One region of the Brevibacillus sp. RS1.1 genome, then DNA from elsewhere that is predicted to be linked to it. Evidence: a T-box and tRNA genes for the amino acid it is inferred to sense, from the RefSeq annotation. Region 1 holds a T-box; the other holds one or more tRNA genes.
The links. A T-box is a leader RNA that pairs with one kind of tRNA and senses whether it is charged. The one in region 1 lies ahead of HP570_RS06820 (valine--tRNA ligase), so its partner is inferred to be a tRNA-Val.

Region 1 (15,620 bases):
AGAAAAGAGCAAATGCAACTGTACTCCGTCCGGCAACAACCGATCCAGACTGCTTACAAGCGCCTCCATTCCTTCCTGATTGTGTGCCCCATCCAAGATAACCATTGGTCTTGGAGAGATGACTTCTAGACGACCAGGCCAACGCGTTTGTTGCAAACCACGAGATATTTCTTCTTCCTCCAGCAAGAAAGAGAAGTAATTTCGCAGGACATCGATAGTCATTAAAGCAACGGCTGCATTGGTTGTTTGGTGAATGCCATTCATGGTAAGACGGTAGGATGCTTCCGCACGACGGTGAATGCTTTTGTAACGAAACTGTTGATCACCCAGCTGCTCCTCTACCTGCTCTGCCTGGAAATGTTCACCTATATGATACAGCGTACTCTTCATTTGTCTCGCGCGCTCCTCAAAAACCGCGAGAAGTTCCGGCCTAACCTCACCTGTGACTACAGGAACACCCGGCTTGATAATCCCCGCTTTTTCCCGGGCAATATCTTCCAAGCTTTCTCCCAGCACTTGTGTATGGTCCATGCCGATATTCGTGATGACTGAAACAAGCGGAAGGACGACGTTCGTCGAATCCAATCGCCCGCCTAGTCCTGTTTCCCAAACGACTACCGCTGGTCTCGCCACTCTTGAAAAATAAAGAATGGCGATCAGCGTAATCACTTCAAATTCGGTAGGGGAACCATACTCTGTTTCTTGTTCGCATCGTTGCACCCACACCTTAACTTCATTCACCAGCTGCAATAGATCTTCTTCCGCGATCATGCTGCCGTTATAACGGATGCGTTCACGGAAATCCACCAAATAGGGGGAGGTAAATGTACCTACACTATATCCGGCTTCCATCAGCATTTGCGTCAGGAATGCGCAGGTTGAACCTTTTCCATTGGTGCCAGCCACATGAATAAACGGGATTCTCCGCTCAGGATGTCCTACCTGCTCCAAAACCCACTGCATTCTCTCAAGCCCCGGCCGTTGACCGAACCTGAGTAGTCCATGCAGCCAGTCGAGCGCTTGGGTGTATTCTACAAACCCTTCTTCTGCATGCATACCACAATGCTCCATTCTCAAAAATATGCGATGGTATGGCGGATCATTCGCCCTTCAATTCAGCAAGTCGTGCAATCACCTTATCCCGCTTATCCATGTAGTCTGCCATCTTCGCTTTTTCCTCTTCGACTACTTTTTCAGGTGCCTTGGCCATAAATCCAGCATTGTTAAGCTTTTTCTCAATGCGCTCCACTTCGCCGTTGAGTGTCGCCACTTCTTTTTCCAGGCGCTTCAGCTCTTGCTCGATATCGATCAAGCCCGCCAGTGGAAGGAACAGTTCTGCTCCCGTGATTACGGAAGACATCGCTTTATCAGGCGTAGCTAGATCCAGGCTGATTTCCAGACGCTCAGGGTTGCAGAAACGAGTGAGATACTGCTCACCGCGTGTCAGTCGCTCAGCGGACAGTGCATCGCTTGGCTTGATCAAGAGCTCAATTTTCTTGGACATCGGTACGTTTACTTCAGCGCGGATGTTGCGTACGCTGCGGATGATATCCATCAACTGGTTCATTTCGCTTTCTGCTTCAGCAAACATCCATTGCTCGTTAACGGTTGGCCAAGGTGCTACTGTAATGCTCTCGCCTTGGTGCGGCAATGCCTGCCAAATTTCTTCCGTGATGAACGGCATGAACGGATGCAACAGCTTGAGCGTTTGATCCAGAACCGTTACCAGAACGGATTGGGTGGTTTTCTTCGCCGCTTCATCGGTACCGTACAATGGCAGCTTCGCCATCTCGATATACCAGTCACACAAGTCATCCCAAATGAAGTTGTAAAGCACACGGCCAGATTCACCGAATTCAAATGCATCAGACAGACGGGTTACATCTGCAATTGTTGCTTGCAGGCGGGAGAGAATCCATTTGTCTGGTGTAGACAGCTCACCGCTCAAATCGATTTCCTCGTATTTAAAGTCAGTCAGGTTCATCAAGGCAAAACGGGACGCGTTCCAAATCTTGTTTGCGAAGTTGCGATTTGCCTCCACCTTTTCCCAATAGAAGCGTTGGTCATTCCCTGGAGAGTTCCCTGTCGCCAGTGTGTATCGCAGCGCGTCCGCTCCGTACTTCTCGATTACTTCCATCGGATCGACACCGTTGCCGAGTGATTTGGACATTTTGCGGCCTTCGGAGTCGCGAATAATGCCGTGGATCAAAACGGATTCAAACGGACTTTTCCCGGTAAATTCAAGACCTGAGAACATCATACGAGCTACCCAGAAGAAGATGATATCGTAGCCTGTTACCAGGACATTCGTTGGATAGAAGTACTTCATGTCCTCGGATTCTTCTGGCCAGCCCAGCGTCGAGAACGGCCACAAACCAGAGGAGAACCATGTATCGAGAACGTCGTTGTCCTGCTCCAGCTTGTGGCTGTGGCAGCTTGGGCACTCAGTCACATCCGCGCGAGATACAATCGTTTCGTTACAATCTCCGCAATACCATGCAGGAATTCGGTGACCCCACCAAAGCTGACGGGAGATGCACCAGTCGCGGATGTTTTCAATCCAACGCAGGTAGTTCGTCTTGAAGCGCTCTGGGACAAACTTCACACTCTCAGGGCTATTTGCATTAGCCAGTGCTTCGTCAGCCAATGGCTGCATTTTTACGAACCATTGGGTAGAAAGGTATGGTTCTACGACTGCATCGCTGCGCTCACTATGTCCAACCTGATGAATATGCTCCTCAACCTTGAACATAACGCCTTGCTCCGTTAAGTCTTTGATGATTTGCTTGCGGCATGCAAAGCGATCCAAGCCTTTGTAGATACCGGCCAGCTCGTTCATCGTGCCCGTCTCATCCATGACAACGATTTGTGGCAACTGATGACGAAGACCCAATTCAAAGTCATTCGGATCGTGTGCTGGCGTAATTTTTACAGCGCCAGACCCAAACTCAGGATCAACGTAGTCATCTGCTACGATTGGAATTTCGCGTCCTACGATTGGCAAAATCACGGTTTTGCCGATCATGTCCTTGTAACGCTCATCTTCCGGATGTACCGCTACAGCCGTATCACCTAGCATTGTTTCAGGACGGGTTGTAGCTACTTCGATATAACCGGTGCCATCCGCCAATGGGTAACGCATGTGATGCAGCGCACCTTTTACTTCCTTGTAGATTACTTCAATATCGGACAAAGCCGTGCGGGCTGCAGGGTCCCAGTTAATGATGCGATTGCCGCGATAGATCAAGCCTTTTTCGTACAAGCGAACAAATACTTCGCGTACAGCTTGGGACAAGCCCTCATCCATGGTAAAACGCTCGCGGGAGTAATCCAGAGCAAGACCGAGTTTTTCCCACTGCTCACGAATATGCGAAGCGTAAATATGCTTCCACTCCCATACCTTTTCCACGAATTTTTCGCGGCCCAGGTCATGACGAGAGATGCCTTCTTCTCGCAAGGTAGCCTCTACACGCGCTTGTGTTGCGATACCGGCGTGGTCCATACCTGGCAAGAACAAGGCGCTGTAGCCTTGCATACGCTTGGTACGTGTAATGATATCTTGCAACGTCGTATCCAGTGCGTGGCCCAAATGCAATTTGCCAGTAACGTTCGGCGGTGGAATAACAATCGTAAACGGACGTTTATTCGGGTCACGTTCTGCCTTGAAAAATTGTTTTTCGATCCAATACGGATACCATTTGTTCTCTGCTGCTTTTGGATCATAGTTTTTCGGCAGCAATTGGTCGATGTCGGTTGTTGGCTGTGTAGACATGTACGACTCCTCCTATTAGCATGGCTTGCTTTGCAAAAAATAAAAAAACCCTTCATCGCAAAGGACGAAAGGATTATTTTCGCGGTACCACCTTTGTTAACACACGATAAACGTCATGCTTATGGCGTGTTCACTCTGACAAGATAACGGTTGCGAACCGGTCTCGGCTAGGCACATGCTTTCACCGAAAAAACTCCTGGGCGACCTTCAGCCATTCATGACCTTAGAGAATCTCGCAGCTACTGATTCTCCTCTCTGCCAAGGCGTCCTGACTTACTCTTCCCACTCATCGTTCATATCGTATGTAGTTGTCTTATTGTTAGCTTTCACTATTATATACAATCACGCTGTTTGGCGTCAAACCCGGGTTTCGCCCACTTTTCCAACTGCAATGCCCAGTGCTTCGGTAAAACCGAGAACGCCCAAAATATCGAGAATTTCTTCTCGGACATTGACGATTTCTACCTGCTTGCCCATGGCCAACAGTTCTTTCGTGGTAAAAAACAGGCTTCCAATACCGGAAGAATCTACAAAGGAGACACCTTGAAAATCGACGGTAACGGATTGATTTCGCCCTCCATACTGCTGGAGCAATTCACCCACTCGATCTCCTACAGCCATGTCCAACTCTCCGACGAAAAACAATGTAGCTTGTCCGTTCGCCTCTGTTGCGCGGTAGTCCATGCTCAAACTCCTCTCAATAGGTATCGGTACACCCAATCTGCTCGTCCTTTTACTATATTACCCATTTTCATTCACTTGCAAACATTTGGCTTTTTGGAAATCGTTGCTTAACGCGAAAGGTTACATTCTAAAATAAGCTTTGTACCCGCCAGCGAGCTGCTCAAATATACGCGATCACAGTATTGCAGGATCACGTGAAAGCCGGCTCCAAGTGAGTGGCGTGTAGAAAATCCTTGCTGTAAGGTAGCACGCGGAATATCCTCGAGCAAAATTCCTTGGCCTTCATCATGGATCACAGCCCGGCACATCTGCCTGTCGCTCGACAAGTATAACGTGACCACACCGCCATCTCCGTGCTTCAACGTATTCGAAGCAGCTTCGTTGACCGCAACGAGAAACTGCAGCAATCGTTTATCAGAAATGCCTTGTGGTTCCAAGGCCTGCTTGAACAATTTACGCAGTTCTGCAAGCTGCTCCGGTAAACGGATGTCGATCGCCAAGAGCTTATGCCCTTCCCGGAGCAAGAAAAATAATTCTTCATCACTTAGCAACAACAGCTTACCTTCCGTGACCACACCCAGAATATCTTTGTAGATCTCCCATTCCCGTCTTTTGCGTTTTCGTTCTTCTGCAATGACGGCGGTGACATCAATCAAGGCGATTCCACAGGTCCGATCTGGCAATACAGATGTGTATAAATCAAACACCTTTGTACCATCCGAGGTGACAATTTGCTCCCTCACAGGTCCGCCCGTTCCCGCCGCCTCTTCGACCAGGCGTTGCATTTCTCGCTCTACTTCCACACTTGCACGAGCGTCACCCAGCGGACGCACTTCCCCTTCATCGTAAAGATAGAGGAAAATGGTCTCGATCTGACGCAGTATCGATAGCTTTTGAATCTCTTGTTTGATTAATCGCCCCCGCTCGTCGTCTCGATCCTTCCAATGTAACAAGACGTCTGTAGGGTCCAATTCGCCACTCATGTGCCACGTGTGAAATTCTTCCAGAAGCAATCGCTCCAGGACATCTTCCCGTCGCAAAACCTTTTCGATATCGATAATGTGGTAAGGATCACCTGCTATACCACGCAATCCGCTACCGATAATTCGGAAATCATAGGCGAGCTCTATTTCTATGCGTCCGTGCAAATCATGATCAGAACTGCTTAACCCAATGGTCGTCCGACTCACTGCTACCAGCTTCGCCTGGTACGATTCCATCGTTGCTAGGTTCGTCACCTTAACAGTGCGGGGCGGAACGACTTTATTCGCTGCACCGCCAGAACGTAGCGCGACAAGGCAATTATCACAAGTGGGATTGTCCGGACAACGCTCACACAAAATCACAGTTCATCCTCCTATTCACTGACGCAACTACACGAGGGCTATACTCTCTTCAGGCTCAAATTGAAGAATCAACACAGAAATATCATCCGTTTGTTGTCGCTGCTGTGTTATCTCCATTAAGTAGGACTCAACTCGATCCATCGACTCCTGCTTATTGTCACCAGGCATATGTAATAAGGAGGTTAGTTCTTCTAGCCAATGCCTGCTTCCTCGAAACACATCTTTTCTCCCTGTATCAATCAGACCATCTGTGTAGAGTAATAGCATACCCTCTTCTTCTAAGGGTACCTCCTCCATTTGGTACGTGCTATCGGGCGAAAGCCCTAGGCCTACCCCACCCTTGCAACCTAATACGGTTGGATTCGATTTGGACAAATAAAAAGGCTGAGGATGTCCTGCCCTGCTAAATCGAATTTTGTGTTCCACCTCATCATAGACAGCAACCAGCATCGTAATGTAAGAACGGGTTTTCACCAAATCTGCATAAAGCAACTGATTGAGTTTTTCCAAAATCTCATCCGGCAAATAGCTGGACTGCAACACCTGCCGTACAGCAATCCTAATCCCCGTTGCCCAAATACTGGCCAAAAAACCGTGACCAGACACATCCGCAATGATAAAACAAGTGTAGCGATCATTAATTTGTCGATAATCGATGTAATCTCCGCCGACATAATCGACTGGTACGTAAACCGTTCTTGTTCGCAAACTGGTCAACTGCAATTCTTCTGTGGGAATGAGCATCGACTGCATGCGCCTAGCCAGCTTCATCTCCATCTCAATTTCTCGCTGTCCTGATGACTGGTCCTGTTGACATCTGAGAATCAACGCCCGGATGTTTACGAGGAGTAACCCATAAAAAGATTTCTCCAGTTCCTTTAGCTCACGGTCGTTGACGTTACTCTGGGCGAACAAACGGACATAACGCGGTGTTTGAGCGGTATCACACTGTTCCGAGACAACAATGCGCTCCTCTACTTCGCGCTGCACTTTTGCGCTCTCTTTGTTCCCACGCTCGATTCGAAAATAGACAAAACCTAAAGCCGATTCAAACGAGATCGACAGGAAGCAGGGCTTGTCCATTTTCACGAACCACGTATCGACCAACTCTTCTATAAATGGCATGAGACTCTCGTAATTGACCTGGCGCTTGCTTTGCTCATTGCTGGTCATCACCAGATACTCATAATTTTGTTTCAATTCCATTAGTTTGACCAATTGCTGATTCATCCCTGGGCCACTCCCATACACACTTTAGCATAATTCTTTCTTTCGGGAATTGCGCAAAGGGTTTTGGCAATTTTCAAAAACATTATGATCACCTTTATTCGTTTCGTCCTAGCCTTCCTGCCCTACACCTTCCCTTTTCAGGCGCCATTCAAACCACTATCTACTTTCCACGAAAATGTTTTAGGCGTTTGTTCAAGGTTGTAGACACTGTCCAAAGTTAACGCGCATATGCTGGAATGAGGTGATTGTGATGAATTTTCGTTGGAAGTATAACCCCACGTATTTACGGATCAAATACGGATGCAAACAGGTTCTCTTTCCGCTGTTGGTTTTTCAGTTTGTCCGAACGGTTGTGTTTCCTACCTCTTTTGATGTCATCCTTCTTGGTTTGCTGGCCATGCTCTATGTTGCCATCTCTCTTGAATGGTTATAAAAAGAAAAACAACGCCCCACGCGGTGAGACGTTGCTCATTAAAAGGCTTGCTGGACCCAACGATGCAGGCGCATCAGGCGGTCCATATCTTTTTCAAAACGTTGGACAGCGTAAAGCTCGCTCCACTCGCGGGGATGATGATAGTAAATATCCAGGTCCCTCATGATCCTCTCCGGATAGGACAGAAACGAAGCCATCAGTTCAATTTCTTCCGGTTGCAGCGGAAATATCTCGGCGTAGCGATGGAATAGTTGAGAAGCCCCAACCTCATCGCCCGCCATTTGAAAATAAGTGCGATAAAACAGCGTCAAATCGCGTACTGGTGTATCAAAACTGGCACGATCAAAATTAAGCAGCCGTCCTTTTCCCGATCGATCTGGCACAACATGCTCTGGATTCGGGTTACCATGGATCAACGATAAGCGAAAATGAGCATGTGTCTCATGACGTTCTCGCCAATCGGTCAATAAGTCTGTCGCTGTTTGGGCCATTTCCTCAATAAACTCCTTATTTGCCAAAAACACCAGATCAAAAGGAGAAGGGTATTTGCGCTCCTGCGCAAGAGTTGCCGCCTTATTCATTTGTTCTTGCCAATATTGCCAGCGGTTCAGCAAGGAGTCGACAAGCGGCTCTACCTGTCTAGGGTCATCGTAGCGATAGTTTTGTGTCAAATGATGAAGCTCCGCCAAACGTTCCAAGGCAGGGGGCGCCCAAGACAAGGGTTGCTCGGCCCATTCCTCACTCCCTGGCTGCCAGGGGGTTACATAATAGGCAGTGCTACCCTGTTGAACAAAAGGATCATCGTATTTCGTATACGTAAAAGGAACAGCCCCATCCCATCCGCGGTGCTGCAATTGGCGCAGCATATCGCTGACGAAAACAAGACGTTGCGCGGGTACTTGCGCTCGTTTGCATACGAAGGAGCCGTAGGGAGTCGTCGCCTTAAAAACATTTGGCTCCTTTAAAACGTCAATGCTCTGGGCATACATGTCATACTCTTTGAACAAAGGAGCAATGTCATCATACCGACTCATAGACTCCCTCCCTCCTCGAACGCTCGGCCCGCTCTGCAATATGTCGAAGTAGCAAGTCAACAGATTGTTGGCTCTGCAAGGCGTGCTCAATACCAGCGATCGACGCTTCTTGATTCAGTGATACACGTTTCACGTAGGATTCGATACCCCTGTACAGTTCACGGGGACGAGCCATAAAGGCTAGTATCAACGAATAATTTCCATAGGTAAGGGGCTTGATTTCTTCATAGCCGTCAAAAAAAGCGTCTATCTGCTTCAAATCCTTATGGGTTAAAAAATGATCGCGCAAAAAGGTGGCAACGTCGCGTTGCTGGACTGATATGACCGGTCTGAAGAAGCCTCTCAAGTACAGCTTCCCGTTTATCAATCCCCAGTTGTTACGCAAAAGGTCCCGATGGGATACAGCGACTGCCTCCGTGGTAATTCGCTCATGGGCCAACATCGTAGCGGAACGGTCCATTCTTTGCAGCATAGGGGTCATGAGTTCCGAAACCCAACGATTTTCCTTAGAATTCCTCTCATATTTGGCTCGAAATGATTCGACCAGCTCTTTGGCACGTCTTCCTTTTTCTTCTACTTGCTGCTTTTCCTGCTTGAGCAAATCACTTCCGGACAGTAAAGGACTCTCCTGCTGAGACTGATGCATCATCGCGATCACCCGTCCGCATTGCCTCGCAGTGTCCTGGCCAGGCTGATAGTCTTCGATTTGTCTGTGGTGGTCCGTCATGGTAACACCGCGTTTGCCCAAAATCAAAAATGGCTTGGTGTCTCTCGTCCGAATAAACCGCTCCACTTCTCGAAACCCCTGACGAGCCAGTCGTTCGCGCCAGGCAAACGACCAGCGCATCACATCTACACGCGGCCAAACGTGGAGTTCTTTGGGGCCCCGGTTTGTCTCCAATAAATAGCAATCATCAAGGGGCGTAATCCGGATTACGCGGGCTCGATATTGCTGGCAAACCTCGGAGAGATCAATTTTATCCACGGTCCCCCACTCCTCTATTGTGGGATGTACAGAATCTGCCCTGCTACGAGCTGCTCAGAAGTTAATCGGTTTACTTCCACGATTTTGGAAACTGGCAAGGAGTATCGCTGTGAAATATGCTCTAACGTCTCATCGCGCTGAATAATGCACATTTTCAGCTGACTGGAGCGCTCTTCTTTTTTCCGGACAAACGATGTGAGATTCTGCATGGCCTCCACCGTAGAAGGGCTGGCATTCGCCGCAGACCCATATCGTGAAGAGCTAGATGAAGATTCCGCCTCCTGCGCCATCGCTTCCTGTTTAGCACGACTCGCTTGAGAGAAGATGGAAGTAATGTTCACGCTACTTTTTTCTTCCTTGGAGGGTTTCCCTGAAATCGCCACTCGTACTTCTACATCTTCCGCGGCAGCCTCTGGTTCTGCTACGACTGCTTCTGCAACGACTGGTTCTGCTTCTTGCTCAGGTTCTGGCTCAGATACTACACTAGCTTCCACCGCTTCTTGCACAGCTTCCTGTGACTCTGCTTCGACTGATGAGCCAGTAGGTTCATTAGAAACTGGTTGGTATCCGATTGCCTGTTGATCGTGTAGAGCCAGTATTGGCTCCTCATGTCCTTGTTCTTTTTCGGCTATTTCTCTCATCTGTTCTTGCTCATCTGCCAATACCGGCTGCTCGGAATAGGAGTCAGAAGAATCGTACAAAGCAGTTTGTTGGGAATCGAAGTCATACGAAATCGGAGCAGTCTCCCAAGACTCTGGTGGATCGGGCTGAGCCACTTCCAGTACATCCCCATATTGCTCGTAGTATTCATCTTCATTGGATTGAGCAATAGCCGGGGTATCGAACATGGAAGGAGATTCGGTTGATTCATAGGATGCTGGCAATGCCTGCCGCTCCAATTCCTCCTCCAGCGCACTCAGCTTTTGATCAATGTCATCGAGGGACGTCTGCTCCGTATATTCTTGCCCATCATCCCCAGCAGCGAAGGTGTATTCCCATGCTTCTTGGTCTGGACCGGCAGCCTGCGTTTCGATTTGCTCTGCTTGTTCATTTCGATTCCCAAGGACTATCCCTAAAATCTTCAGATCGGCATCGATTAGCATTTGATGTGGTGATTCCAGTTTGTAGTCAAAGCTGTCCACAATCGCGTAGATGTCGCCGATCTCCGTAATCCGATCCAATGGAATGGTGATATTCAACGGAATGCGATGACCGATCTGTTCCTCCCAGCCATAAAAGGCTTGATCCGATGCTTCCTGGCGAAAGGGAGTAAAAGTCATGGCCTCAACCAGCGATTCTCCTTCGCCGCCTGTTGCTTCTGCGGCTTCCCTGATTGGCTCGTACTTCCCTACTAATTGCAAGCAACCCGTGATCGAGATGTAGGAATCGTTTTCCAGCACCTCCACATCTGGAACCAATTCCAGCTCTTGCAATTCACCTATTCCAGCTCTATCGGATGAGAGGAAAATGGTCTCCTTGATGGCAAAAGAGAGTTGCCCATCCTGTAATGCCATTCGTGCTCCTCCTTTCAAGTGCAGGACATTTCCCTATACTATATGGACAGGACGAGCCGTTTAGCACCGAAAAAAAAGGAAAAACCGGGGTTATCTATCTCCCCGGTTTTACTGACGCTATCCATTCTGCTATTGCTTTTTTCCCCTGATCAATACAATCTGGTACACCTACGCCACTGTACGACGCACCTGCCACGATAACACCAGGGAGTTTTTCTTTTAATTGATTGTTCACATCCTGCACCCAAGCCTGATGTCCAACAACATATGGAATGGCATTTTGCAAGCGTGATACATTATAAAAATCCGGCTCTGCTCGAATCGTCATGATCTTGCGCAGATCGCGGAGGACAACCTCCAAAATTTCCTCGTCCGTCTGCTCCATGAAGGATTGCTCTCCTGCTCTCCCTATAAAGCTACGCAGCAAGGCTTTGTTTTTCGGCGTCGTATGCGGCCATTTGCGATGAGCCCACGTACACGCCGTAATTTTTGCGCCAGAATTCCGCGGTACAATAAATCCTGTCCCTTCCATCCCTAAATCAATGGCTGACTCTGGAAACGCCATCGCGATGGTTGCCACCATATGCGGCTTCGCTTGTGGCAAGGTAGGAACTTGTACATACGGACGGAACAATGGCTCTGCCACAGCATGTGGTATGGTAAACAGCACCGTATCCGTCTCTAGCGTTTCTCCATTTTTCAATACCAAGGTGTACTTCCCGTCTGGCCGTTTCACCAGTTCTTTGACACCAGTATTCTTCGAGATGACTTCTTCAGGCAAGCTCTTCTCGATTGCCTCAACAAAAGACTGCAAGCCGTTTTTCAACGTCAGGAAGATGCCTTTTGGCTTTCCCTGCGTTTTTGCTTGCGGGCGCGAATGCTTCATCGCTACAATCAAGCTGCGATGCTGCTCTTCCATTTTAGCGAATTGAGGAAAACTCGAAAGCAAGCTGAGATTGTCGAGATCCCCTGAGTAGACACCGGACAATAAGGGCGCTATAAGATTATCAATAACTTCATTACCTAGCCTACGCCGAAAAAAGTCACCCACGGAGATATCGCCGCCTCCTTTTGAGGCAGGAAGAACGAGATCCAAAGCAGCCCGAAGCTTGCCCGGCCAAGAAATGAGATCGGTCGTGACAAAAGGCATGACCTTTGTCGGTACACCCATGACCGCTCCTTCTGGTATAGCCTTTAGGCGATCCTGATGCCAAATATAAGCTTGGCCTGTACTGTTGCGAACGAGATCATCCCCAAGCCCCAAGTCCACTGCCAGCTCAGCCGCGCTTGTCTTCCGCTCGAGAAACGAATCGGGACCTTGCTCAATGACAAATCCTTCGTGACGCCATGTCTTAATTTTCCCACCAAGTCGTCCCTGCTCTTCAAGCAGTCGAAAACGGATGGGCAAGCCTTTTGCTTCGATTTCCTTTTGTAAGTAAAAAGCAGCGGCCAACCCTGTTATGCCGCCGCCTATAATTGTAATATGATAGGTATTATCGCTCATATGATCGATCCCCTAATTCGCCAGCTTCTTTCCGACTGCATCAGCCAGACAGGAAATGAACGCAGCTCTGGCGTTAGGCATCGCTGGACGATAGTAATGTACCCCTAGCTCATCTGTAACCGCTTTGCATTCCACATCATTATCAAACAGAACTTCCAAATGCTCCGCAACAAATCCAACCGGACAGTAAACAAATGCTTGGTAGCCTTTTGCTTCGTACAGCTCTCTGGTCAAATCCTGTACATCTGGTCCCAACCACGGATCAGGTGTATTTCCTGCGCTTTGCCATCCGATTGCATAGGAAGTGATCCCTGCTTGCTCGGCAATGAGCTTTGCTGTCTCTTCCAGTTGCATTGGGTACGGATCACCTGACTTCAAGATTTTTTCTGGCAGGCTGTGAGCGGAGAAGATTACGACTGCTTGTCCACGCTCTTCATCCGTCATCGCGGCAAACGTCTCTTGAATAGCGTCCGCCCAATATCCGATGAAGCCTGGTTCCAGATACCAGCTCTCAATGCTGTGGATAACAGGGCCGCCAATTGCAGCGGAATGCTCTTGTGCTCGTCCATTGTATTCTTTGACGCTGTAGCTGGAATAATGAGGCGCCAGAACAAGACTGATCGCTTCCGTAATTCCATCGCGTTTCATTTGCTCTACTGCGTCTTCGACAAACGGAGCGATATGCTTCAAACCAAGGTACCCTACAAATTCACGGTCTGGGTAGCGTTTGTTCATTTCCTGCTCGAGCGCGCGCACTTGCTCATCTGTAATGTCTGCAAATCGATTCAATCCATCTACAGCCTCGTAACGCGCCATCAAATCATCGAGCAGTTCTTGTGGTGGCTTACGACCACGGCGAATGTGCGTATAGTATGGTTCAATCTGTTCAGGACTGCGTGGCGTTCCATACGCCATTAACAAGAGTCCAATCTTCTGCTTTGACATGTAAGCGCCCCTCCTGATTAGATGTCCCTTTTGTAACGATGGATGAACTTCGTGAGTTGTTGCAGCGTTTCTACTTTAGCGTCTGGGAATACACCGTGTCCCAGATTGAAAATGAAGCCTGGCTGTTTTGTGCCCTCATCCAAAATTTCCTTCGCCTTTGCTTCGAGCTTTTCCCACGGGGCCAGTAGAAGCGTTGGATCCAAATTGCCTTGCAGCGTCTTCGTCACACCCATTTCACGAGCAGTTGTAATCGAAGTACGCCAGTCCAGACCAACCACATCAACAGGCAAGCGGTTCCAATCCATCAAAAGATGACCAGCGCCGATACCAAAATAGATCGTTGGCACACCAGTATCTTTTAGTGCGTTGAAGATACGGGTCATGACTGGTGTAATGTACTCGCGGTAATCTTCGTCATTCAATGCACCGACCCACGAATCAAATACTTGAACAGCTTGCGCACCTGCTTTAATTTGCGCTTTGAGGTAGGTAATCGTCATATCGCCCAGTTTTTCCATCAGCGCCTGCCAAGCAACTGGCTCGGTATACATGAATGCTTTTGTCTTATGATAGTGCTTGGAAGGGCCGCCTTCGATCAAATAGCTAGCCAGTGTAAATGGTGCCCCTGCGAAACCGATTAATGGAACAGATAATTGCTGACGCAAGATCTTAATGGATTCAAGTATGTACGGCACATGTGTTTCCGGATCGAGCTCAAGCAGACGCTCAACATCCTTCAAGGATTCGATTGGGTTTGCGATTACAGGACCAATCCCCGATTCGATATTCACATCTACGCCAATCGGTTTTAGTGGCGTCATGATGTCTGCAAACAAGATTGCAGCGTCAACACCCAGTTGCTCAACGGGCAGACGTGTCACTTCCGCACAAACTTCCGGTATGTAATTCATTTCAAAAAAGCTATGCTTCGCGCGGATGGCGCGGTATTCTGGCTGATAACGCCCCGCCTGACGCATGTACCAAACCGGAACATGCTCTGTCGCTTCACCGCGACATGCTTTCAAAAACGTATCGTTAAAAGTTTTTGCGGTCATGAATAAACCTCGCTTTGCACAATTATGTTTCCTTCAATATGATACCATTCGTCATTCGACAAGGAATGTCTCTTTTGTGTCAAAATCTTTTCGTTTCTTCCGTTTCCAATCCTATCCACCATTGTTTCCAAACTTCTCCTATTGAATGCGAACGTCCCCAGTAGAACTTCGTACAGTCATTTTGGGTCCACCCGATCCAACCGATGCCTTCACTCTGTATTCCTCGTCTTTTTCATAGGTAAGGTTCGACCAGGTGGTTTCGATGGAACCTGTATCTGTCGTCACATCCAGCTGTGCTGCAATAGGCTCCTTGGCTACCGTCACTCGAATATCCCCCGTATCCGTTCGGATGGAAACGTCATGGGTCAGCTCTGGCATTGTCAGTTTATCAATCTCGCCAGTAGAGCTTACAATGGCAACGGCCGAGCGAACATTCGCCAAATTGATATCTCCTGTAGCTGTCTGGACGTCAAGCGCTTCTCCTTCATAACCCGACACGTTCACATCTCCATTGCCGGTGGATATTTTCGTGTTCTTTGCATGCAGCATTCCACTCTTGATATCCCCTGTCATCGTTTCAAGCTGGACGTTTTCATACACCTTTTCCGGCAGGAAGAGCTCCAGCTTTACCTTCCCATTGCGAGGGTAAAACATATTGACGTGAGGACGTTCACGCAGTTCTACGAGCAGCGTACCATCTGGTGAGATTACACTCCGAAACTCCAGTCGCTCCTGTTGTTGTTCAGATACTTCCCCGACCATCCGTACGCTCGCTTTTGATTGCTTGCTTGCCAAGATTTCCACATCAGATGCTTCCGTCCGCACCTCAATCGCTTTAACCTCTTGTTCGATCACGCGCTCTTCATTCACTTGTTTTAACGAAAAGGAGAAATTTTCTTGCTTTGTAAAGAGCCAGATGATTCCACATACACCGATGATGAATAAAAGAAGACTTATGCCAAAGAGTCTTTTCCCTAAATTTCGCATCTTATTTCCCCCTGATCATCTTTACGTTGAACTGGAGATAACGCAAGAACTGGCGATACAGCCATTTTGTCAATCGCAGCAAGCCGATGGCAAGCATACCCCCCAAGCCTACGGAAACCATGCTTGAGAAT
Region 2 (15,620 bases), on a different contig from region 1:
CTGGTTTGTCTCATCAAGAAATCTCAAATAATTTACAACTGCTGAATAAGCAGTCGCACCTCTTCTTTTATTTAGATAAGTCTCAAGTAACTCCTTGCGAAAAAAAAACTGACAATCCTCATTAGCTCTATGTTCGATAATTTTGTCTTCATAAAACCGTATATCTTCCATGTATTGCTTTATAGTATTCTTATTCAAACCTAGAGAATCAGATAAGTAATCTTCAAAAGAATTCATTTAATGTCCTCCACTTTAATTCGATGTTTCTAATTCTTAATCTATGATCTTCTCCAAATAATGCATTATTCGGTACTTCATTCTATCGTCACCAGTTTTCTTCATAATACACTTAACCTAAATATTAGGAAACGTTTGTCGTGTTGTTAATATTTTTAGGACGAAGATATTTGGAAAATCCTTAACACGGAAGCAAAGTTTGAAATAGAGGATTTCAGTTAGGACCAGCTTTAAACGACAGCTCGTTCACAGTGCAGATATAAAGATGCCTCGCGGCTAGGGATGGTTGAGGAATCCGAAGAAATACGCTTATAACAAGGCATATCACCGCCGCTTTCGTCACTTTAGCCACCGCCATCACCTCCCGAAAAATTTTTTCCCAGAACTCGCGCTATTGGAAACGGCTGGCCGAGTCGGTCCACCGAAAAAAAATTTAAAATTTTAAAAAGTGGGGGGATATTTTTTTTCAAACTTTGAACGAACTCTTTCCTGCCAAGCTTGTCCTAATGCTGTTAGCTCGTGAGTCACCCTGTCATGCATAGCGTTGTGCTGCTTGTCACTAAGAGAAATAAGGTTCCAGTCCTCGAACGCTAGTTCAGGGTAAAACTCCAACGGGTAAATATGATGCACAGTAGTAGCTAGTTCAGTCTTACCGTACCGCTTACTCTCCTGACACATGTATTTATCTCTTCGTAAGATAGCTTCCCGCTTCCGCTTCCAACGCCGTGACTTGTACACCGACTGGCTCAATGCTCTTCCCCCTTTCTAATTTGTCAGACCAAAACAAAACCGCCCAGGTATATTCCCCTGAGCGGCTTATTCATCGTGCGTACACTTAGTATAGAGCGATTTTTGATTTACTTGCAAAAAACGTCAAAAGCGTCAGATGTGTCAGAAATGTCAACCCTGCAAGAGCATAGTGAACATGATCTTTTCCATCTAGTATCGTAATCTGACAAAGTTCCTTCTGTGCGTTTCATCTTAATTCGTGAAAATTTCCTACATGTAGAACAATGGTTATATTGGTAATGGCTAGGTAAAGAAGTTTATTGGCACTGGGCAGCCCTCAAACAAATATTGTTCTATAGGATCACATTTTCTCTTTCTGTCCAATTTATCTCGTGTATACCACGGATCTAATTGGTATATCAGAGGGATTAACTGCTTTACCAATACAAATACCAATCGTTTTTTTATCAATGAGTGAATTAGAGATTTGTACTGAAATAACTTTCATTTCTAACTCTTTGTAATCAGGTGTTCGAACTACGATATAGTCACCGATCCTATTTTTAATTTCAGAATGACTTAGAGTATCAAGTTCAGGATTTATTCCAACTATAATAGTTCCATATTCTTTTGATTCAAACACATCTCCTATGTCCAGTAACTTGTGCATTCATAATCTCCCTTTCTATCTATGTTGGATATAGAGTTCGTCCTTAACGTCTCGGACACGGAGTCCACCATTCCTCAATCTTGTAATTGCATCCCTTATTAAGGTCATTCTTTCGTTAGGTGTTAAATCAGGAGCAAATCTAGCTGCTCTGATACTTGCTTGAGCCTCGTCCAATGCAAAGTTTCTGGCGTAAGTTGCAGGATCAACATCATAAAGCTCAAATGCTTTTCCACTCGCATAGGATTCATAGTGTCCAATAATTTCATGTGCTATAGTTGCCTTACCTGAAACGCGACTATTCGCACTTAAAGTTCCAGTTCCAGGAGATTGAGCAGGTAAAACGTCAGTATTAATATATAATCTGTCATACATCATACCAGTATTCCAGCCATCCCTAAAAACTATATTTTCTTCAGGGAAACCTATCTTTTTTGCATATTCAATCAAATCGCTTTTTTGAGCATCGGTTAATTCCTGTTCGTTTCTTAACCCTCCAGAAGAAATCTGACGAATATCACTCGTCCCCTTCCTTCCCTTCCTTGCCGCATCCAATAAATTCTTAATTCTTTTACTTCCCCCCAGCGTTAGTACACCCAAGGCAAGCCCACTGATTGCAATTCCATCCGCGAGATCGATTTTATCATCCCGCAATGTATCTATGTCTTCTTGTATTGGCTCGATATAGCCTTCTCTTACAAACACTCCAACACCCTTCGGCAAATCATTTGCTGCTTTCTCCAAAGCGCCTGGCAACTCACTCGCCGCTTTTTTCATCGCAGCAGGAACGTCTCCCAGCATCGAGATTCCTTTGATGAAGTCATCCAACATGCTTGGTTTTTCCTGCGGCTTTTCGCAAGCTGGTCCTTGTCCAAAGCCGGTAGCTGACGGCCCGCTATTTGCCGACGACTGATTCCCTATCGTCACACCACCCAAATCCTGTCCGTCATCTTCAATCTTAATCTGCCCACAATAGAAACACATATTTGTTGATTTGTTCAGCAATGCCGGATGGCCACCGACTATTTTGTCCGCTTTCCCATCGATCCATGGCATTGTTGTCAGAGGTGTACAAGGCATTGGTGTCAGCACACCATTGTTAGCAGCTGTGGCAGAAGCGACTGTGGGATTTTGTAAGCTGCTGCACTTTCCAAAGGGCATGATATTTACGTTGGGAACGAAATCCATGATGTTCATTTGCGGTTTTCCTTTTACAAAAACACCATGGCTGAACGGCATTTTCAGCCGACTCTGTTTACTTCCGCTGCTGCATGATAAAATGGCTCCCACAACCACGTAGCTCTTGCGTTCAGCACTTGACTGCTGGATATTGATACCTTCAATATTGGGCTAACAGTCTCCTCCTCTCTGTAAAGGTTTCTATACAGATGGGAGATTCTCATGTTGATCGATACATCCGATATCCAATCTATATATAAAAAGGAAATAATGCCCACGTAATGAAGTATCGGATGTGGAACGCACACTAACAATAGATACAAAGTAACAAACGCACCATTATGACCATAGGTTTTTAGAACCACGAAAAGCCACTCGGATCATTCCCGAGGGCTTCTTCATCATGGATTGCCTGAGTATTTATGCATCTGCTCTTCTTTAAAAACGTCATTCCGCCAACCTTTCAGAAACCTAACAATTCCTCACTGTACAGCTCCCTCGCTAATCGATTTACGATGTCCCGTTTGATTTCATTCAATCGTTGCCGGGAAACTCCTACGTGCCTAGCAATGCTATTCATTCGCATTCCATCCATCATGCATTCCAGGACTGTTCGGTACTTGCTATCGCTCAGACCGATAGCGAAATCATTGATTTGCCTCACCTTGTCTTCAAGGCTTTTCATTCTCTCAATCCGTTTTTCGTACCGCTCTTCCGGAATGGTTAAGGTGGAGAGGCGTAATCCTTTCCCGCTCGGCATACCTGCTGCATCGCCATAGGTAGCGACCAATTTCTCCTGTATTAACGGATTCGAAGATATCGCCTTATCTATTTCCTTCCTCAGACGCTCAACCTCTTTCACCATCCAATGGTAATCCTTAATTTCTTCCTCTACCTTTTGTACGACTTCAAGAGCTGCCTCAAGATTGATATAGCCGAGCTGCCCGCTCCGATCAAGCAACCCTTGATTCTCTATGATGTAATTGTCCCACTCCGGGCAGGTTTCGATTTTACCAACGTGGAGGTTGTGGACACTACAGATCGATTTCTTGCCCCATTGAGTAGCGGGACATTTTTCGCAAACACTTTCGATCAGCTTATCGTTCACCTACACCGCCTACCCTTTCTTAATTCTCATTTAACAAATCGTGTGTTGTGATACCTTGTTCATATTCCCCTGAACTATCCCGTGTTGTATAATTTTGTAACACATTGATTTTTAAGGGGTATACTGCATGTTTCTGCCGATTATGAGTATTTTGATGAGTATCTGGTTGTTTAGAGAAGCAAAACTACGCAATGAAAACAAGTTCTTATGGGCAATTCTCGGGATTTTATTCTCATTTTTAGCTATAGGATTTTTTCATTTAAAACATCGGAACCGAATTCAAGGAATTGTTGCCTTGATCTTTGGAGTGCTTATCTACTCGATTACCTTGAAAAATTACTTTTCTTAATTACCGTTGTGTTAAATACTAGATCGGATATAAGGATTTTGGAAATAAATTGAAACTAACGAGATGATGCAATACAATCTTGAAGATAACATTTAAGCTGAACCAATATCTTTTAAAAACTACCAATGAACAAAATGGTGAAATAATCCTGGAGGCTTTCCATGAATAAAATCCAACAAATAGCCTTAGTAATTGGTTTAATAATGTATCTTCTTACCCCGGTTTTTTCCTATATGAAAGATGCTTCATCTATGACCGCCTATGAAAGATTCAAACCCCAAAAATCTCAATCTAACGCTCAAGAGTTTCTCACCCACATTCTTGAGAATATCCATGAAGGAAATTTAGGCGGTGATATCGCTTTCCATATAACAAAAGAAGAACTGCAATCAAAATTCGGTATAAGAGAGGATGATTATGTTTCACCAAAATTGCATACCAGATATTTCGACCGAAACGGGTATAGATACATGTTTAATAAAATCAAAGGCGAGGAACGTCTAACTGTCATACAAACAAGATTTGAATCATTAACTAAAGAACAGATTTTTAAAATTTTCGGTGAAGAAACATACGGGAATCATAAATATAGATATGAGATTTGGTATAAAGTTGGGGATTTTATGGTAATGTTTTCGAATACTGACCCAGATAATCGGATTGACTACAATATCATCACGATTTCACCACGTACTTTCAAACAGTGATTGTACGTAATCAGTTTGAAGCATTTACTTCATGAGTAAATTTGTACACTGCATTACATCGTTCATACCTCTTTTCTTCACTAGCTAATTAGTAAAATCCTATGAGCCTCAATCTAAGCTTTCCTTCACCCGATCCCTTGGATTGGGTTTTTATTTTCCCGTTCCATCTTATCTGTCTACACAGTGTGTAAAATCATTCTTACAACCAAAAATACCTTTACGACAAACATCCCCTGTAGTAACCTTAAATGGAATTTACTTACATCTTGAAGGGTGGTTCACTCATGATCAAAAAGTTCACTTTAGTCATTTGTTTTTTCTTGTTGAGCATTGTTGCTGTCTCACCCGTTTTTGCAGTAACTGAAACTCAAGCAAACGAAAGTGTAGAAGCAACCGTATGTAAAGAGGCCACTTACTACAAATCGTTCACCAGATATCCAACCCCAGTCCCTGAATATATTAACTATGAAGACTATGTCCATGATGAATACTATGGAAAAATATACAAAAAAGGGAATCTTATTCCTGTTCCAGAAGGACCGAGATTTTACTGGTTAGGAACGTATACAGGAACGGTTTGTAAATTATAAAACCTGCATACTAATTTCTGAAGCTGCCTACCAGGCGGCTTTCTTTTTTATCAGTTATAGATCTTCCATTGTACTTAATGAGCATTTTGTTGTGAAGATGCATTGAAACCAATTTCTGTAACATTCGTATTTAAATACAAGATGAGGAATTGGAGTGTGAAGCCAGTGGAACTAATAATCTTTGTGTTCGAATTTATCGGTAACCTCGTAGGATTGATCCTTGGCAAAGAATATCCGCATTAAGTGCCGTTTTCAACTTAATTGATCTTGTGTATCCAGGTGCATTCGATCCGCGCCACTGGATACACGTTATCAATTTAATTAATCAATCCGTTTTTCTCTTCCGATTCGATTGCCATTTCGTCTACATGGCCTGACAAGCATCCCAAGGTACAAAAATGATCGATAGATGGTTTCTTACTTACCAAAATCCATTCAGGCTTGTCCCCTACGATCTCTTCATCACAAAATGAGGTTGAACGTTTACACAGAATATTTTACAGACTCTAATTATCGGCGGCCGTATTTAGTAGACCACCGATAATATAATAGTTACATAACAACATATATTTTCAAAATAGCCACATAATGAATTAGATTATTCATTTTTTCGCAGATATTCAATTTTAACTGAATTAATATGGCTCTCTATATCATTATCTTGTTCATCAATCGCTTTTAATGACTCTTGAGTAACACTAAATTTTGCAAATAAGTCACCCTTAAAACTGTAATAATTAATCTCATAAATCTTTGAATTAAATACGTGCCACATTTGAATAAAGAAGAAGATATACTGGAAAATATATTCTTGCTGGAATATCTCTTTAATTGAAATTATTGTTTTTTCATTGCTAGTTTCTGTATTTAAAATCTCATAACCTTGTGAAAGAATAATTGAAATTAAGTCGAACAGTTCAACCTCCTTTCGAATGTACCTTCTTTTCTTAATCTTGCTTAATTCAAAAGAATTATCTATGTAAAAAATTGTATTTGCTGCTTTCAAAGCACGTCCAGTCTCAAATATTTGTTGTACAATTAGCTCAAGTTCTTCAATACTAAACCTGAATGTTTTACCATTCATAACTTCACAAACTATTTTATCTTCTTCAAGCCTATAGCTATGGTGATATGAGATATTCCTCCACTGGTTCAATGATATACCTTTTGGTTTTGGAAGAGTTATTTTAAATGTCTTTAAAATCTTGTTAGATAAAGATAATAATCTTCCTAGCTCTGTCATTTTCACACTCTGATAATCAACCAACTTACCGGAAATATTTTGTAGCTGGCAGTACAAAATCATTAAATAATACTTAATTACCCCCTCGACTATTACCCCTATTATGTTGAAGTATGCGTATACCAATTCATTTAATTCCATACTTTTATCGATGCTTTTAAATATGTTAAAGACATTCCAAACATCGGAATTTGCACGCTCACCATAATAATTCCAATAAACCATAATCTCCATGCACTTATTATTATTTGATAGTTTAGATTTTTTATATAACAGGAGTAATTGTTCAAAAAATTCCCGTTTACCTTCAACTTTGTCTAAGTATTCAAGTCCAATAGATTCTGACAGTAGGCATGTCAAAAGATTATTGTTGAGAGCATTTTTATTGTCAAAATAACCATTTAACTTTTCATATACAATTGCCTCTAATTCTTTTGTGCTTTTTACTTTACTGAATAGTTCCATAATGTTTGATTGGTCCAAAAATTCGATATATAACTCTTGAAATTTCTGCATTTTCCATCATACCTTTTCATGTTTATATTAAAATGGGCCAACTTTTCATCATAATTACAAGTAATGAAAAATTAGTCAACACTACGTCAACAAAAACAAAAAAGCACCCTGTATAAATTAACTCTGGGTGCCTGTCTCATCAAAAAAAGCCTTGATTATCAAGGCTTCGCAAGTGCTGTTATGGTGATCCGGACTGGGTTCGAACCAGCGACCCCCACCCTGTCAAGATGGTGCTCTCCCAACTGAGCTACCGGATCATGGGATATGTGTGTGATCGTTTAATGGTGGGCCCTGTAGGACTCGAACCTACGACCAATCGGTTATGAGCCGACCGCTCTGACCAACTGAGCTAAGGGCCCGAATCGTATCGGACGTCGATCACATTTATTACTATACAGCATCGTAAAATGGATTTCAAGAGGAAATGAATAATTTCTTGTAAAAATTTTCACTCGTACCAAAAGAACACTAAGAAACCCAGTGAAATCAGTCTTGTGTGCCCCTTGTAAAAAGCCATTCCCCACCGCTGCTGCCCACCTCCCCCTACAAAACAGGGAGATCACCTACCCGATGGCATCACTTCTTACATGACTGCATCAAGCATATGAGCTACACCAGTGGAGAATTGACTCTGCCAGACAAAAACGATCAATAAAGCTAACAACAACAAACAAGATAATTAGGTAACGATTGAAGCAAACACCCTCGTCCCAAACCTAACCTACCCCGCCTGCTCCGTCCCTTTCGCTTTCTCCTCGACACGCAGCTCGGCTTCCTATTGCTTCGACGCCTCATTTTGTGCCAACTCGGCCTCCTGCTCATCTCTCATCCGATGGGCCATGCGGCTAGACGCATTGGCTGCCACACTCGCCACGAGGTCGTCCAAAAACGTGTGAACACGTCCCTCTCCCGACTTTGTATCCAGCCTTTTAATCACCCCGACCTTGTGCTTATCCAAATGCCCAAAGGTGGTCACCGCGATACTTCCATATCCAAATACGGAGCCTAGCGCCAATGTTTCGTCACATCCGAATAGTCCTTCATCTGACGCAATGATGGATTGGAGCGGCTCGGACAAGAGGCCTTTCTCTGCTAACGTATCCAACTCAACGCCAACCAGGATGGCGTGCTGCATTTCCCTTTTTTCCAAGACCGCTTTCACGCTCTCGATGCACTGCGCCATTGTGAGATCTGGATGGTACGGCGACTGCATGAGATAGACGATCTCTGCGATATCATCCAACGTCACTCCGCGTTCTGCCAAACGTGCGAGAGCAGCGTTTCTGACTTCGATGCTGTGTACTTGCTTCTTCATATAAGAGACAACCCCTTCCACAAATCGAGTGAAGTCGTTTCCTACCATAGTATCACACACGAGCCAAATTGCGACAATCTTTCGCCCAATGCCGAACTCTACACCCAAACTATTGGGCATGCCCGCTCGCTCCTGTATAATAATGAACAGGAATATCCCAATAAGGAGGACAACGCAGTGGCCCTTGAGGAAATCATCTTGGAAAGCCGGCATTTGGGGACGCCGGAAAAGCTGATTGTCTACACACCCCAACGCTACTCGCCACTCTACTCGTATCCAGTCCTCTACGTACAGGATGGGGAAGATTACTTGGCGATGGGTAGAATGGCTTCTTTGCTGGATCAATTGAATGAGGACAAAGAATTGCCTGATATCATAGCTGTCTTTCTCCCTGTCGAGAAAAGCAAACGGAACGACCGTTATCATCCGGATGGTAAGGAGCACATGGCCTACCGACGCTTCCTCGCCGAAGAGGTCGTGAGCTATGTCGATACGCATTACTCCACACATCCTTTGGGAAACGCACGAACACTTCTTGGCGAATCTTTGGGCGGAGTTGTCTCTCTGTTCACTGCGCTTAACTATCCACATACGTTTGGACAAGTTGCCTGCCAGTCGATTGCCATGGACGCAAAGCTAAATCGTCTGGTAGCGGACGCTGACTTTTCCGTGCCACAAACCATTTATTTGGAAATCGGGACGGAGGAAACGGCAGTAAGCACGGGGCGTGGCACATTGAATCTTCTTGCGGCCAATGAGGAATTGCGCGAGATTTTGGGCACGAAAAAAGCCACCCTCATTTATGAAACGTTTGAGGGTGACCATACGTGGGGCCACTGGCAGCGCAATCTACCGCGTATGCTAAAGACGCTTTACGGGTAAACTTACCGTGGCTGTTCTTCTTGTGGACCTTCATCCTTGATCGTCGATACGAGAGCCTCTTCGAATTCTCCTTTTCGGATCGCAGTCAAGATCGTGAAGGTCAGCACAGACAGTAGAAGCAGGACGAGAAAAATGAATGTGATCATCATAGCCGTATGCATGCCATGCGGCACCTCCTTGCACTACACAGTCTTTCCTTTGGCGCAAGGAATATACGGACCCACGCTTAACATTACACAAATGAAGAATTTTCTGTTAAAATAATATCTTGTAGAGCATGATAGATAGTAAGGAGGAGTGGTTCTGATGATGTACAGTATCGTAATATTCCCATCTAGCAAGGTGCAAGAAGTAGCCAACTCTTACCGGAAACGTTATGATCCGGGCTATGCTTTGGTTCCTCCGTATATCCGTTTGAAGGAAGCCTTCGAGCTGGACGAAGCGAAGCTGCCTAAGCTGGTGAGCCATCTGGAGCAGGTTGCCTCCTCTACTGACAGTTTTTCGGCTCATTTCCATCGTGTATCTTCTTTCCACCCTACCACCAACGTGATCTATTTGGCTGTGCAAAACAAAGAACCATTTAACGAACTGCATCAAAAGATTGCCAATCAGTGTGTGAATGAAAAAGAAACCTACGCATACGTACCGCATCTGACCATCGGGCGTGACCTGTCCGACGATGAGCTGCGTGATGTAACTGGTCAACTAAGCATGGCAAAAATTGATCTAAACAGCGAAATTGATCGCTTCCACTTGGTTTATCAGCTCGAAGATGGCATCTGGAGCGTTTACCAGACTTTCCTTCTCAAAAAATAAACACCCTATCCTCAACCACCAACCCTCCCTGCGTCTCCATCGTAAGGAGGGATATTTTCTAAAAAAGGACGAATACGATGAACCTGCAAACCTACCAGATCCAAAGAGTCACCACGGAACAAGAATTGGCGGATGCCCTGTCGGTACGACGAATCGTTTTCATCGAGGAACAGGAAGTACCAGAAGAATTGGAAATCGATGAGCATGACACCCTTGATGGCGGGACGATTCATTTTGTGGCCTACCGCGATGGAAAGCCAGTGGGCGCAAGCCGTATCCGCACCTACGCACCTGGAGTGGGAAAAATCGAACGGGTGGCGGTTGCCAAAACAGAACGCGGTACCGGGCTGGGCCGCCAAATCATGCTTGAGATGGAAGATCTGTCCAAGCAACACGGGTATGACAGCCTGAAGCTGAATGCACAGACGCAAGCCCAACGGTTTTATGAAAAGCTCGGCTATGAACCTTTTGGCGACTTATTTGACGATGCAGGTATCGAGCATATTGCGATGGTCAAATCCATTCGCGCATAAGGGAAACTGCGTGCAGCTCCATTCCCTCTTTCAGAAAAACAACCTCGTTTTCGTTATGATCAGCATGCGAAACGAGGTTGTTTTTCATTTGCCCCAGAGAAAAGAATTATTTCACCAATGGTTTCCGGATTGCCTCAATGACGCGATCAAAAGAGTCAGCACCGTAGCCCTCTGCTACTTTCTGTGTGGCCAATGTTAGCAATGGCATCAACCACTCAACAGTGATTCCCTGTTCCTGGCTGGCATGGATGATGTGTTCAAGTCCTAGTTTGTTCGTATTCAAATTGGACACATCTGTCGTGAAGTTTCCTTCATCACGTGCCCGTGCGGCAACCGGATCTGTTAAGAGCGGGGCAATCAAGTGATTTACCCAGTTGGTTGCGTATGGAAGAAATTCTGTTCCTGTTATGTTTGCCGTACTTAATAGGGCATGTGCATGCATGGAGCCATACCAAGCCCCATACATCATGGTAAGCAGCGACAAATCATAGATCAACGGAACACCATAGTCTTCACCGAGATAGGCAGCGTTACCTCCCAGCAATTTCAATGTCGGTTCATATGCTTCAAATAGAGCCTTCGACCCACCGTAGAAAATGAGTGTTTCGGGCAGTCCAATCATTTGAGGGATAGCCATGATCGCTCCATCGAGATATTGCCCACCGTGCTCGCTTACCCACTTGGCTGTCTTGCGTGCATCCTCCGGTGTTCCTGTAGTGAGGTTGACGATGACACGCCCTGATAATTCATTTTCTAATGGCGCAAGCTGCTCTTGCATGACTTTGTAGGTTGATAAGCAAACAACGACCAAGTTGCTTGCCGCGATTGCCTCGCTCACACTGCCCGCCAGCACTGCTCCCTTCTCAACCAGACCTTTGGCTTTATCTGCTGAACGATTCCAGACAGTCGTTGGATGACCGCCTTTTAGAAAAGCATCCACGAGTGCTACTCCCATATGGCCAAGGCCAATAACAGTTACAGAGGCAGGAATTGATGCTGAATTCACAGGTCGACACTCCATTCGTTTTATTTTTCCAAGCGAGAAGATCCGGCGCTACATGCAAGGTCTACCGCTCTTGATTGCGATTCTAAAGCTTTACACTAGTGTGAATGTCAATACAAAAACCAACTCTTCTTGACACTTCACACCCAGTGGAATAACATGGAACCAGAAACATACGATATCGTATCTTTTGAGGTGAACCATGCAATACGTACGTGAAGATTGGATTCGGGCGGGGCTCGATATGTTGGCTGAAGCTGGCATTGACGCTGTTCGTGTGGAGCCTCTCGCCAGAAAACTGAAGATCAGCAAGGGGAGCTTTTATCATCACTTTCCGGATCGTCAAGCACTGTTAGACTCCATAATCGATTATTGGGAGGAGCATGCAACCGAGCGGATCATTCGAGCGCCACACTCGGACAGCATGTCGTTGGAACAGCTTTTGTCGAGCGTTTTTAGCAGCGAGCGAAAAACCGAAGCCGCTATCTACAATTGGGCGAAACAACATCCTGCCCTTTCCAAACGTCTCGTGGAAATCGAGCAACGCAGAATCGGCTTCGTAGCCTCCCTGTATGAGAAAAAAGGGCTGGCTCCCGCTGATGCAAAGGCACGCGCTCAACTCGCGTACCTCCTCTATATTGGCTGGCTCGTTCGCCGAGAGCTGGAAACGCCTTTTGATATGTCCGCACCCTTGCAACATTTTATGACTTGGATTTGATTCCCACTCCCCCTTTCTGCCTGACAGATTGTCTCGTGCAGGGGTTTTTTTACCCAAAACATACGAGTGCGTATCTTTCGTGAAGACCTTACAAATCAATAGGAGGCATTTCCATGACGCATGTTTTCCCCATCTCATCTGCTATCTTCTTGGTCATCGTGTCCTTGCTGCATTTTTATTGGGCCTTCGGAGGAAAATGGGGGACCGATTCCGTCATTCCCACAACAGCCGATCATGCACGCCGGACTTTTTCCCCTGGGAAAGGCGGAACGATCATCGTTGCCTGCTTGCTGGCTTGTGCTGGTTACATTTTGCTCGCCCAGAGCGGCTATCTATCGCCCGTACTCTCCCCTTCTTTGATTCAATGGGGATGCATGGTCTGTGCCGCTGTATTTGTCCTGCGCGCTGTGGGAGACTTCAACTACATTGGCTTTTTTAAAAAAGTAAAAAATACGAAGTTTGCCCGTCGAGATACGGCATTGTTTACCCCTCTTTGCTTGTGGTTAGGGATATCCTTTCTGCTAGCTTTGTTTTGAGCTCACCAAAGACCCTCTTCCCATAAAAGAGAAGAGGGTCGCTTCCATTATGTTTAGATGTATTACACTTTCCGCTTCTCCGCAATCGCCCGTAGCTGTTCAACAGCATCCATCCCTGCGGTATGAGAGCCAAGCATCGCATGAAACGGCTCCTCTCCACGCCATCCATGGAAATCAGAACCGCCGGTGACAACCATTCCGTATTGCGCTGTCCACTTGCTGTAGCGCATTTTTTGTACCTCATCATTGTCCGGGTGATTGACTTCAATCCCATCCAAACCGAATACAATCAACTCCTGGACCAACTCATCATCGTCATACAGACCCGGATGAGCCAGCACCGCCACTCCGCCAGCCTCTTTGATCAGCGTAATCGCTTCCTGCGGGGTAAGGCGTGGAGGATTGACATAAGCCGCTCCCCCTTTGCCCAAGTATTTATCGAAGGCCTCTGCAATCGTTGAAACGACACCCAGCTCCATCAGTTCTTCTGCAATATGCGGTCGCCCGATGTTTTTGTCCGTGCCCTGCTTGCGGCGGTATACCTTTTCCAAGGAAATGTCGATACCGAGCTCCTGCAGCCGTGTGATCAGCAGTTGGTTACGCTCATGCCTCGTCTCTCGCAGACGAAAGAGACGCTCTTCAAAAGCTGGGTCTTCATACGGGACAAAATAGCCGAGAACGTGAATATCCTGCCCCTTCCCTACGGAGCTCACTTCCACTCCCGGAATGATTTCCACGCCAAGTGCACGGGCAGCCTCCATTGCTTCTGGAATCCCTGCTACCGTGTCGTGATCCGTGATCGCCAGTGCAGCAAGTCCTGCCTCCTTCGCCAAGCGTACGTTTTCCGCCGGCTCGCAGGTACCGTCTGACGCTTTTGTATGGGTATGCAAATCTGCCATAAGTTCCATTCTCGTCCACTCCTTCTTTTCTTTATTCTACAAGTCTGAATTGGTATTGCCGCACATAGTATGAGACTAAGCTTCGATTCCCAATGGTTGAACCGAGGAGGATGTCCATGCGGTTAAAAAACAAGACCCTTACCGGTGTCGTTCAGCCACTCTCTTACGTTGACAAAATGCTGCGGCAGCAAGGCTTTCATCGTTCAGGCGGGGACAGTATGCCCACGTACGATGTCGTCATGTACGATTCCGCCAGCAGCAGCGCGTATTTTTTGCGCATCCCTACGAACTACACCAGCACAACAACCGGAAAAGGGGAACTGAATGTCAAACTGGGTCATCCGTATTTGGAAGCAAAGTTCTATATGAACACCACGTCCGAAGAAGTTTTTTTCATTCCCAAGGCCGTCCGCGAAGCTGCAGAGCATAAGCTAGCAGAAATCGCCGATTACCTTTCTTCTCCTTCGGCTCCATCCTGAACAGTTCTCCACAACCACCGATTTTGTTCAAACCGGTATGCTACCCTCTTTGTTTTCTGCAGCCCGACCAAGTAACCCATAAACGCCGTCCGAAACAGGACATAGCTCGAAGTATTTTCTATGGAAATGTGTAAACGCTCACACAGGAGAGCTAACGCTTCTTCTGCTGATCTCTCCTCTACGAAAATGTCGCAGATCACCGAGAAAACCCGCTCATGCCAAGCAATATTTTTATTCACGGCATCATGAGAGGTGGTGGTATATGCTCCGTGCCCAGGCAAGTACCCCTTGTAATTGGTTGCAAGCAGTTTATGAAGACTGAGTAGGGTCTCATGCGCATCCACAAGAAACGGCAGCTTGTGCTTTTCCAAAACCTCTTCGCCTAAATAACTGTCGGCAGCGAAGCATATCTCGTCACAGACGACACCAACCTGTTGCCAGCTATGCCCCGGCAGAGAAAGGATAGAGAAAGGTACGCCACCAATTTCGATCCCTTCATCCAGTGGAAGGAGGTGGTCCACCCGAGAAGGCTGCGCCAGCAAAAACTTGTTTTTGAGATCCTCAAGTGGGGCTGCACCCATGTTCAAGTAAATGGGCTCAAGTATCGGATTCCGAATGATCGCCTCTTCCAGCGGTGGCGCATAGACCCTTGCTTCGGGCCAGCATCCGAGCAAGTAGGCGTTGCCACCGAAATGGTCGGCATGAGCGTGCGTTTGAATAATGGCACATAAGGGCTGGGCGATAGCGTCCAGTCCTTTCTTGATTTTTTTGGCGGTTTGGGTATCCAGACCAGAATCGATCAGGATCGCTCCATGCTCACTAATGACAAGTCCTATGTTAACATGACCAGGAAAATAACCAACACGCTCCGTTATCATTTGAAATGCTTGTCCAGACAAAACAGTCCCTCATTTCATCCTTTTCCTATTTATTTTCTCCAAAACATCGCCTTCCCCTTCCCTATTCTATATCTCGTGCTCGTGTTTACATTGTGCCGCGATGAGCGGTCATCCATTTTATGTGAAAAAAGCGGGCCAATGACCGTATACGGTGGCAGAGGTCGTCCGAGTCCACTGAACATATGCGTGGTCGCCGCAATGGAAATGATTGTAAG

Region 2: it has a tRNA-Val gene. The T-box ahead of HP570_RS06820 (valine--tRNA ligase) is inferred to sense a tRNA for this amino acid. The anticodon was not compared.

The regions. Positions count from the first base shown of each region.
Region 1 covers NZ_JABSVA010000002.1:247,387-263,006, forward strand. The annotation lists gene HP570_RS06815 (bifunctional folylpolyglutamate synthase/dihydrofolate synthase) at 1-1,056, opposite strand, end outside; gene HP570_RS06820 (valine--tRNA ligase) at 1,100-3,772, opposite strand; T-box leader at 3,830-4,071, opposite strand; gene HP570_RS06825 (STAS domain-containing protein) at 4,130-4,456, opposite strand; gene HP570_RS06830 (ATP-binding protein) at 4,564-5,802, opposite strand; gene HP570_RS06835 (PP2C family protein-serine/threonine phosphatase) at 5,830-7,032, opposite strand; gene HP570_RS06840 (hypothetical protein) at 7,283-7,465, shown strand; gene HP570_RS06845 (protein kinase family protein) at 7,504-8,499, opposite strand; gene HP570_RS06850 (phosphotransferase) at 8,486-9,484, opposite strand; gene HP570_RS06855 (LysM peptidoglycan-binding domain-containing protein) at 9,499-10,998, opposite strand; gene hemY (protoporphyrinogen oxidase) at 11,093-12,502, opposite strand; gene hemH (ferrochelatase) at 12,515-13,447, opposite strand; gene hemE (uroporphyrinogen decarboxylase) at 13,465-14,502, opposite strand; gene HP570_RS06875 (DUF4097 family beta strand repeat-containing protein) at 14,641-15,489, opposite strand; gene HP570_RS06880 (HAAS signaling domain-containing protein) at 15,491-15,620, opposite strand, start outside.
Region 2 covers NZ_JABSVA010000001.1:1,087,380-1,102,999, forward strand. The annotation lists gene HP570_RS04825 (hypothetical protein) at 1-237, opposite strand, end outside; gene HP570_RS04830 (hypothetical protein) at 1,352-1,636, opposite strand; partial or broken gene HP570_RS04835 (DUF4280 domain-containing protein) at 2,570-2,977, opposite strand; gene HP570_RS04840 (hypothetical protein) at 3,276-3,920, opposite strand; gene HP570_RS04845 (hypothetical protein) at 4,431-4,976, shown strand; gene HP570_RS04850 (hypothetical protein) at 5,261-5,566, shown strand; gene HP570_RS04855 (hypothetical protein) at 6,165-7,325, opposite strand; tRNA gene HP570_RS04860 (tRNA-Val) at 7,507-7,582, opposite strand; tRNA gene HP570_RS04865 (tRNA-Ile) at 7,608-7,684, opposite strand; gene HP570_RS04870 (phosphatidylglycerophosphatase A family protein) at 8,101-8,640, opposite strand; gene HP570_RS04875 (alpha/beta hydrolase) at 8,818-9,522, shown strand; gene HP570_RS04880 (hypothetical protein) at 9,525-9,683, opposite strand; gene HP570_RS04885 (YjcG family protein) at 9,829-10,338, shown strand; gene HP570_RS04890 (GNAT family N-acetyltransferase) at 10,416-10,871, shown strand; gene HP570_RS04895 (NAD(P)-dependent oxidoreductase) at 10,978-11,877, opposite strand; gene HP570_RS04900 (TetR/AcrR family transcriptional regulator) at 12,077-12,592, shown strand; gene HP570_RS04905 (DUF3995 domain-containing protein) at 12,706-13,128, shown strand; gene HP570_RS04910 (PHP domain-containing protein) at 13,191-14,036, opposite strand; gene HP570_RS04915 (hypothetical protein) at 14,144-14,506, shown strand; gene HP570_RS04920 (MBL fold metallo-hydrolase) at 14,476-15,405, opposite strand; gene HP570_RS04925 (YitT family protein) at 15,435-15,620, opposite strand, start outside.